2 regions of the Pseudarthrobacter sp. MDT1-40-2 genome follow, and region 2 is predicted to be linked to the other one. Evidence: riboswitches for the same ligand, from Rfam matches in the RefSeq annotation. Region 2 holds a riboswitch; the other holds the start of a gene.
What was found. Region 2 has a riboswitch for S-adenosylmethionine ahead of metX (homoserine O-acetyltransferase MetX). Riboswitches for the same ligand answer to the same signal wherever they lie in the genome.
Positions count from the first base shown of each region.

Region 1: it holds a riboswitch for S-adenosylmethionine, as region 2 does, so the genes downstream of both, AC50X5_RS02315 (aminotransferase class V-fold PLP-dependent enzyme) here and metX (homoserine O-acetyltransferase MetX) in region 2, are expected to answer to the same signal.

Region 1 covers NZ_JBWZCL010000001.1:489,172-493,936, forward strand. The annotation lists gene rsgA (ribosome small subunit-dependent GTPase A) at 1-841, shown strand, start outside; gene hisN (histidinol-phosphatase) at 897-1,709, shown strand; SAM riboswitch class IV at 1,813-1,926, shown strand; gene AC50X5_RS02315 (aminotransferase class V-fold PLP-dependent enzyme) at 1,961-3,337, shown strand; gene AC50X5_RS02320 (class I SAM-dependent methyltransferase) at 3,405-4,163, shown strand; gene AC50X5_RS02325 (metal-dependent transcriptional regulator) at 4,194-4,765, shown strand, end outside.
Region 2 covers NZ_JBWZCL010000004.1:272,136-276,900, reverse strand. The annotation lists gene AC50X5_RS13625 (SGNH/GDSL hydrolase family protein) at 1-461, shown strand, start outside; gene AC50X5_RS13620 (hypothetical protein) at 523-1,002, shown strand; gene metX (homoserine O-acetyltransferase MetX) at 1,036-2,175, opposite strand; SAM riboswitch class IV at 2,189-2,302, opposite strand; gene AC50X5_RS13610 (bifunctional o-acetylhomoserine/o-acetylserine sulfhydrylase) at 2,387-3,703, opposite strand; SAM riboswitch class IV at 3,741-3,856, opposite strand; gene AC50X5_RS13605 (VOC family protein) at 3,987-4,625, shown strand; gene AC50X5_RS13600 (CPBP family intramembrane glutamic endopeptidase) at 4,715-4,765, opposite strand, start outside.

The sequences.
Region 1 (4,765 bases), on a different contig from region 2:
GGATACCCTGGCCCGGCTGGTCAGGATCCAGGACCGCCACACCTTGCTGCGTCGCAGTGCCGACGACACCGACCCCATCGAACGCGCCGTGGTGGCCAACGCGGACCAGTTGGTGGTGGTGGTTGCTTCCGCCAATCCAGAACCACGGACCGGGTTTATCGACCGCGCCCTCGTGGCTGCCTACGACGCCGGAATCGACCCCCTTCTGCTGGTCACCAAAGCCGACGTCAAGGATCCTGCCGGGCTGCTCTCCAACTACGAGCACCTGGACTTTCCGGTGATCATCAGCCGCACAGCCGACACCGATGCCTCCGGAATCGATGCCCGGTCCGATGACGGGCTCTCAGCCAAACTGGACAAAAGGGCAGTTGCCGAACTCCGCGCCCATCTGGACGGCAAGGTCACGGTGATGCTGGGGCACTCCGGAGTCGGCAAATCCACCATGGTCAACGCCCTCACGGGCGCTGAGCGCGCCACCGGCGGCGTGAATGCGGTCACGGGCCGCGGACGCCATACATCGTCCTCGGCGTTGGCGCTAAAGCTCGCCGACGCCCCGCCCGGGAGCTGGATCATCGACACGCCTGGTATCCGATCCTTTGGGCTCGCCCACGTTGATCCGGATCGCATCCTGAGGGCATTCCCCGATCTTGAACCCGGCACGGAACGCTGTGGCCGCGGCTGCAAGCACACCGATGCGGCGGATTGTGGCCTGGACCCATATGTAGCGGCCGGAAGTGCTGGCCCGTCAGGTCCCGCGCGGCTGGCATCCCTACGCCGCCTGCTGGGCGTCGATCCACGTCTGGAGGGCCAGGAATCCAAGGAGCTGGGCAGCGTCGGCTGATGCCGCCGATCGCAATCTCCCCGGTTCGCCCGCATTTTGCCGGTAGCTTGTAACCATGATCCAACCCTCTTCGAGCTACAACGATGACCTGCGCCTTGCCCACGTACTGGCCGATTCGGTCGATGACCAGACGATGAGCCGGTTCAAGGCCCTGGACCTTAAGGTCGAGACCAAGCCGGACCTGACACCCGTTACGGATGCGGACAAAGCGGCTGAAGAAGCCATCCGGGGACAGCTTTCGCGCTCCCGGCCCCGTGACGCCGTACTGGGTGAGGAATTCGGCAGCAGCGGGCACGGCTCCCGGCGCTGGATCATTGATCCCATTGACGGGACGAAGAACTTTGTCCGTGGAGTCCCGGTCTGGGCCACGCTTATTGCCTTGATTGATGATGGCGAGCCGGTTGTGGGCCTTGTTAGTGCTCCGGCCCTGGGCAAGCGCTGGTGGGCCGCCAAGGGCGCCGGGGCATACATGGGCCGCTCCCTCGCTTCCGCAACGCGGTTGCGCGTCTCCAACGTTTCCACGCTCGCGGACGCCTCGCTGTCGTACTCGAGCCTGGGCGGCTGGAAGGAGCGGGGCAACCTGAACGAGTTCCTGGCACTGACCGAAGATGTCTGGAGGACGCGGGCCTTCGGTGACTTCTGGTCCTACTGCATGGTTGCCGAGGGCGCTGTGGACATCGCGTGCGAGCCCGAGCTCAATCTCTACGACATGGCCGCCCTCGTCCCGCTGGTCGTCGAGGCGGGTGGCCGGTTCACCTCTCTGGAGGGGGAGGACGGTCCGTTCGGCGGAAACGCGCTGGCCACCAACTCCATCCTCCACTCTGAAGTCCTCAAGCGCCTGAATCCCGACGTCGACGACCTCCTCTGAGGGCACTTGGCCCTCGTAAAATCCCGTAATAAACACAGTAATAAAGCGGTCAACGGCCAGCCGGGGTTTTTACCCGGCTGGCCGTTGTTCTAGTCTTCTTACAGGTCACGAGTGCCAGCGCTAAACCCCGGTTTGCTGGCCGGCAACCCTCCATTCGCGGTGGGGTGCCCCGGGTGACGACCGGGCCGGTCCGGAGCGGACACGGCAAGCGCGGATTCCCTGTAGCGGGCATCCTGAGTTTGTGAGGACCCATGACTGCTGTCACCTTTTCCCCCGTTAGCAACTCCCTGGCTGCGCGCCCGCTGGCCGCCGTCACCGGCGCCGAGATCCAGGCTCCGCTGATTCAGGGCGGTCACGTACGCTACGCCAACCTCGACTATGGCGCCTCTGCCCCCGCCTTGTCGGTGGTTTCGGCCTATCTGAACGAGATCCTGCCGTACTACGCGAGTGTCCACCGGGGTGCCGGCTATGCCTCGCAGATCAGCACCTCGGTCTACGAGAATGCCCGCAACATCGTCCGGGACTTCCTGGGCGGGCGGGCGGACGACACCGTCATTTTTACCCGGAACACTACTGACTCCCTGAACCTGCTGGCAGGCTGCCTGCCCGTCGTGGATGGTCGCACCGTAGGCGAAGTCCTGTACCTGGACATCGAGCACCATGCCAATCTCCTTCCCTGGCAGGGCGTTCCGCACCGCAGCGTGGTGGCCGGGCACACCATCGCCGGAACCATAGCAGCGCTTCGGCATGAACTGGCCCAAGGCGACGTCAGCCTTCTTGCCGTCACCGGTGCCTCCAACGTCACCGGCGAGATCCTGCCTATCGCCGAACTCGCTGCGCTGGCCCACGAATATGGTGCCAGGATCGTGGTGGACGCTGCTCAGCTGGCGCCGCACCGCCGGATCAACATTGAAACGTCCGACGTCGACTACCTTGCCTTCTCCGGCCACAAACTTTACGCACCGTTCGGTTCGGGCGTCCTGATCGGCCGGCCGGACTGGCTCGACGCCGGTACCCCCCACCTTGCCGGCGGCGGAGCAGTCAGCGAGGCCCGGCTCGATGGTGTCAGCTGGACCACGGGACCTGCCCGGCATGAGGGCGGCTCCCCCAACGTCCTGGGCGCTGCCACCCTTGCCCGCGCCACCCAGGTGTTGGCCGCCATAGATCCCGCCCTGGTGAGCTCGCATGAGGCTGCCATCCGGGAGCACCTGGTGCAGGGCCTGCAGGCGATCGACGGCGTCACCGTTCACCACATCTTCGAAGATTCCACTGACACAATTGGCGTCGTGAATTTCTCAGTGGAAGGCTACGACGCCGGACTGGTGGCTGCATACCTGTCCGCAGAGCACGGCGTTGGGCTGCGCGACGGCCGGTTCTGCGCCCATCCCCTGCTCAAGCGCCTTGGCCTTCCCTCGGGCTCGCTGAGGGCCAGCTTCGGCCTCGGCTCCCGGCTGGAGGACGCCGAACGCCTGGTTGCCGGTGTTGCTGCGCTCCGCAGCACGGGACTGGGCTGGGACTACGTGGTGGATTCGGGCCGATGGGTTCCCGCTAACGACTCGCGCACCTATCCGCACTGGGCACCCAACACCCCCGGCACGGCGGGAGCAGCGCCCTGCTCCGTCGGCTGAACTGCAGCACCGGCCTGCGGTAAATTCGTAGGACTGGCAGTTTAGTCAAGCACGAAGGAGACATCCGTTGGCACGGGGCGGACCCAAGCTGGAGCAAGGCCGACGCCGGGAACTTGGCCAAAGCTTCCAGGACGGCGGCGAGCACTACCACCGCGTCCGGCCCGGTTACCCGCCGGCGGCCGTTGACTGGTTGATTCCGGCGGCGGCGCGGGACGTCGTTGACATTGGCGCAGGAACCGGAAAATTCACGGCCCTACTGCTGGAACGGGGACTGCAGGTCACCGCCGTTGATCCTTCCGCCGACATGCTGGCCCAACTGCACCGGTCCTGCCCGGAAGCCCTGGCGTGCCTTGGACCGGCAGAGGCTACCGGACTGCCGGACCTGGCTTTCGACGTCGTGAGTGCGGCCCAGGCCTGGCACTGGGTGGATGCCCTGGCCGCAAGCACCGAGGCAGCACGCATCCTGCGGCCCGGGGGGACACTTGTCCTGATCTGGAACCAGCTGGATACCACTGTCCCCTGGGTCCATAGGCTTTCCCGCATCATGCACGCCGGCGACGTCCTCAAGCCGGATTTCCGGCCGGCCGTGGGCCGCGAGTTCCGCGGCCTTGAGGGCCGGCAGATCCGCTGGGAGGATGCCCTGACCACGCAGGACATCGTAGAGCTGACCAAGTCCCGGAGCTACTACCTCGCCGCTGCCGACGCCACCCGCGCCAAAGTCCTTGCCAACCTGGACTGGTACCTGCACGAACACCTGGGACATTCCCGCGACGACGTGCTGGCACTTCCCTATGTAACGCAGGCCTGGCGTGCCATCAAGGCCTGATGGCAGCCCCGGAAGAGTAGGCTTGATCCCGTGAAGCCCACCGCGCCGTCATCGTCCATCGAGGACTACGTCAAGGTTATCTACTCCTTTACCGAATGGCAGGACAAGCCCATCACATCCTCCCAGCTGGCACAGCGGCTGGGCGTAGCCAACTCCTCGGTTTCGGAGATGGTCCGCAAACTCAAGGACCAGGGCCTGGTGGACCACCAACCGTACAGCGCTATCACCCTCACCGGGGAAGGCCTGCGGCTTGCTTTGTCCATGGTCCGACGGCACCGGCTGATCGAAACCTACCTGGTCCGCGAGCTGGGCTACAGCTGGGACGAGGTCCACGACGAAGCTGAGCATCTGGAACACGCTGTCTCTGACACTTTCATTGAGCGCATGGCGGCCAAACTGGGCAACCCGGACCGGGATCCCCATGGGGATCCCATTCCCGGCGCCGACGGGGTTGTCAGGATGCCCAAGGCTCTCTTGATGAATGAACTTGATGCCGGTCATAGCGGCCGGATCACCCGGATCAGCGACGACAACCCGGAGTTGCTCCGTTACCTGGCAGCCGAAAACATCAACCTCGATTCCGACGTCGAGGTGGTGGGCCG
Region 2 (4,765 bases):
ACACCGGATCATCGGTGTTGAGCCGGGTCCGCAGCAAGGTGGCGATTTACAACGAAAACCTGCGCACCGTCGCCGCGCGCCACGACGCGGTCATTGCCGATATGTGGTCGTTGCGCCAGCTGAGCGATCCGCAGATGTGGGACGTCGACCGGCTGCACTTCTCCCCTTTGGGCCACCACACTATTGCGGCCATGGTGCTGGATTCGCTGAACGTCCAGCACTCGCTGGAGCCGCTGGCACCGAAGCCGCTGCCACCGCGCAGTTGGCGGGAGGCCCGTTCCAATGACCTCGTGTGGGCCAGGGAGTACTTTGTCCCATGGGTGCTCCGGAGGCTACGGAACCGCTCCTCCGGTGACGGAATCACCGCGAAACGCCCGACGCCGGGCCCGGTCTTTGGTCCGGGTGTTCCCCTGGGTTCGGGGGAAGGCCCGAAGGGAAGCGACGAGGTGGCTCACCGCTGAGAGACTCCGGGACAGTTCTGCGGGACTAAACTGGGAGTACACCGATGAGAGGTCAGGCACCGTGAGTTCCCTGTTTTTCTGGATTATTATCCTGTCCATCCTGATCCCGTTCCTGATGCGCTGGTACCGGCGCTCCACCAAGGGCCGGAACGAGCGGTACTTCGGCGGGCCCGGCGCGCCCAGCGAATTCGGCGGCCCGGCCAACGGCCCTGGCGCCCCCGGGCAGCCCCAGCACCGGGACGGCTACACGCAGCAGGACTACTTCGCAGGTCCCTACCGCCAGATCCAGCCCCGGCAAGACCTGCCGCCCATCATTCCCGCGTGGCAGGATGCGCCGGCGGCTGAACAGCTTCCCCCGCAGCAGGCAACACCCAATCCACGGGACTCCCAGCCGCCCGTGGTGCCGCCGGCTCCTGCTGTTCCGTCCGCTCCACAGGGCTACCGCGCCCGGAAGCTTGCGGAGCTCGACGCGAAGTTCAGTGCCGGTGAACTGGCCATGGAGGACTATATGGCCCAGCGTGACGAAATCATGAAGGGCTAGCGGACCGTTCCTGCCGTCTTGGCCTGGCCGGGCTTAGGCCGAGAGATGCTTCCGTAGCTCCCGGTCCAGCTGGCCGATTTCCGTCAGGAAGCCGTCATGCCCAATGGGCGCTGAGATGACATGCACCGGAACATTGCCAGGCAGTGCCCTGGCCAGTTCCTGGGACTGCTCCGGGAAATACAGCCGGTCGGAATCTACAGCGGCAATGAAGAATTTGGCAGTCACCCGCCGGAGGACATCCGGCAGGGCGCCCCTGTTCCGGCATATGTCGTGGCTCATCAGGGACTCTGTTATGGCGATGTAGCTGTTGGCGTCGAACCGCTTAACCAGCTTCGTTCCCTGGTGATCAAGGTAGCTTTCCACCTGGTAGCGGCCCCGCTCCCCCAACGCCTGCTGTTGCAGGGGAGATTCCGGCTCCTGCGCCTCCCGCCCGAACCTGCTGTTAAGTTCCAGTGCCGAACGGTAGGTGATGTGGGCGATCCTGCGTGCCAGAGCCAGCCCGGCTTCGGGCTGCGCACCGTCGTAGTAGTCGCCGCCCCTGAAGTGGGGATCCTGGCGGATGGCCAGCGTCTGCGCCTGAGCAAAAGCGATCTGCTCGGCGGTGCTGGCCGCTCCGATCGAGATCACGCCGCAGCGTTGGACCCGCTGCGGGTACGTCACTGCCCATTCCAGGGCGCGGGCGCCTCCCATGGATCCGCCGATCACGGCGTACCAGGAATCGATCCCCAACTGGTCCGCCAACCGCGCTTCCGCCTCGGTGCTGTCACGCAGGGTTATTAACGGGAAGCGGGAACCCCAGGGCAAGCCGTCCGGAGCAGGCGACGCGGGACCAGTAGATCCGTAGCAGCCGCCCACAATGTTGACCGACACAACGAAGAAACGGTCCGTATCCACCGGCGCCCCGGGACCGGCAAGCTGCTCCCACCAGCCTTCTTCGTCGCTGCCGCCCCGGGTGACGTGGGTGCTGCCGGTCAGGGCATGCTCGATGAGGACGGCGTTGCTTCGGTCCTCATTGAGCCGGCCCCAGGTCTCATAAGCCAGGATGACGTCCGGGAGGTGGCCTCCGCCTTCGAGGTCCAGCCCGCCGATGGAGTGGTAGCGGAGGGTCCCGTCAAGCTGCCCGGCGGCGGGTACTGCGCCGGCAGCGGCAGTGCGGGAGACGGTAATCGTCATGAGTGGTGCCTTTTCTTCGCGATTGCCTGGCGTCGGCTGACGTCAGGCCAGGTCTTCACCCGGGGCACCCCGCCGCGAAGGAGGGTTGCCGGCCAGCAAGCCGGGGCTGTTGCTGGCACTCATGACCTGCCACGATTCTACGAAACAGGGCAGCAAAAAGGCGAAGCGTATGACGTTTTTGACGTACGCTCCGCCTTTGTGCTGCGGGAACTCAGGCTTCCTTGGCTGCCCTGAAGCCGGACTCAAGGTCTGCGAGGATGTCATCGATGTGCTCCAGGCCGACAGAGAGCCTGACCAGTCCGGGGGTCACCCCGGCTACTGCCTGCTGCTCCGGGGAAAGCTGGCTGTGGGTTGTCGATGCCGGATGGATCACCAGGGAGCGTACGTCCCCGATGTTTGCCACGTGGGAGTGCAGCTCCAGCGCATCAACAAACGCCTTGCCTGCCTCGGCCCCACCGGCAAGGTTGAAGGCGACGATTGCGCCGGTTCCGCGCGGACCGTATTTCTGCCCGCGCTCGAACCAGGGGCTGGACGGCAGGCCGGCATAGGCGACCGATTCGACGTCGGACCTCGCCTCCAGCCAGTTCGCCACGGCGGTGGCGTTGGCAACATGGCGTTCCACGCGCAGGCTCAGTGTTTCCAGCCCTTGGGCGATGAGGAAGGCGTTGAACGGAGCCACAGCAGAACCGAGGTCGCGGAGCAGCTGGACGCGGGCCTTGAGGATGTAGGACAGGTTGGCGCCGAGGATGCCGTTGACGCCGAGGTCACGGGCGTACACCAGGCCGTTGTAGCTGGGGTCCGGGGTGTTGAATCCGGGGAAGCGCTCAGGGTCCTTGCCGAAGTCGAAGTTCCCGGAATCGACGATGACACCGGCGATTGCCGTGCCGTGCCCGCCGAGGTACTTGGTGGCGGAATGCACCACGATGTCGGCGCCCCATTCGATGGGACGGATCAGGTAGGGCGTGGAGAGGGTGTTGTCCACGATGAGCGGCACCCCGGCGGCATGCGCCACGGCAGCGACACCTTCGATGTCCAACACGTCCTGGCGGGGGTTGGACACGACCTCGCCGAAGAAAAGCTTGGTGTTGTCCTGGACGGCGTCACGCCATTGGTCCAGGTTGTCCGGATCCTCTACGAACGTCACGGAGATGCCGAAGCGCTTGAGCGTGTGCGCCAGGAGGTTGTACGTGCCGCCGTAGAGGCTGGGGCTGGCCACCACGTGATCGCCGGCCTCGGCGACGTTGAGGATGGCAAAGGTTTCCGCCGCCTGGCCGGAGCTCAGCAGCAAGGCGCCAAGACCGCCTTCAAGGCTGGCGATGCGCTGTTCGACCGCGTCCTGGGTGGGGTTTCCGATCCGGGTGTAAATCGGTGCAAGCTCGCTGAGGGCAAAGCGGTTGGCCGCGCTTTCGGCGGACGGGAAGACGAACGAGGTGGTCTGGTAGATGGGCAGTGCCCTGGCGCCGGTTGCGGCGTCCGGCTCCTGGCCTGCGTGGATCTGGCGGGTTTCGAAGGACCATGCATTGGACATTAAAGCTCCTGGAGAATGCCCGGTCCCATCATGGGCCGGGGCGCGCTTGCCACCCGGCGGTTGCCGGACAGCCCGGTCTTCACCCGGGGCACCCCACCGCGGATGGAGGGTTGCCGGCCAGCAAGCCGGGGCAAAACGCTGGCACTCATGACCTGGACCCAGTGTAGGAAGCAGTCAGTAGGATGACCAGAATTGTGACGAACTTTCTCCCAATGCCTAGACGAGTAAGCCGCTAAGGGTACCCTTAGCTGAGAGCCCGATCACAAAGTGCCAAGATGAAGGCATGCGCATGGATCACGTCTCTTACGCCTGTGAACACGATGGCCTCGCTGCCACCACCGAACGCATCTCCGCTGCACTGGGGGTCGACGCTGTGAAGGGCGGAGTCCACCCCCGCTTTGGCACCCGGAACATGATTTTTCCGCTGGCCGGCCACAAGTACCTAGAAGTAGTGGAAGTGCTTGACCACCCTGCATCAGACAAGGCCCCCTTTGGCCAGGCCGTCCGCGCCCGCTCCGCCGCCGGCGGCGGCTGGATGGGATGGTGCGTCGAAGTGGAGGACCTGACTCCTTTTGAGGCCAGGCTGGGCCGCTCCGCCGTGAACGGCAACCGCAAGTTCCCGGATGGCCGCGAACTCGTATGGAAGCAGATCGGAATCCTGGGACTCATTGCCGATCCCCAGGTGCCGTACCTGCTCAAGTGGGAGGGTGATCCCGCCCTGCACCCGTCCAATGCGTACGAGAGCAACGTTAAGATGTCCAGCCTCACCATCGCCGGTTCCGCCGAACGCGTCACCGAGTGGCTGGGCGAACCGGTGGAGAAGCCACTTGAGGACGTTTCCGTCGACTGGATGGCACCGCACGGTACCCCCGGTATCCTGTCTGTCACGTTCGAAACAGCATCCGGCGCCGTGACCATCTGACCATCTCCAATACTTCGGCCGCCTGTTGCGGGTGCCAACGATGCCACCCGCAGCCGGCGGCCGATTCGCTTAACGGGCCTAGCGATAACTCAGCCGAGCCCCATCGCACTCCCTATCAGGCTGAACCCCACGAATGCCAC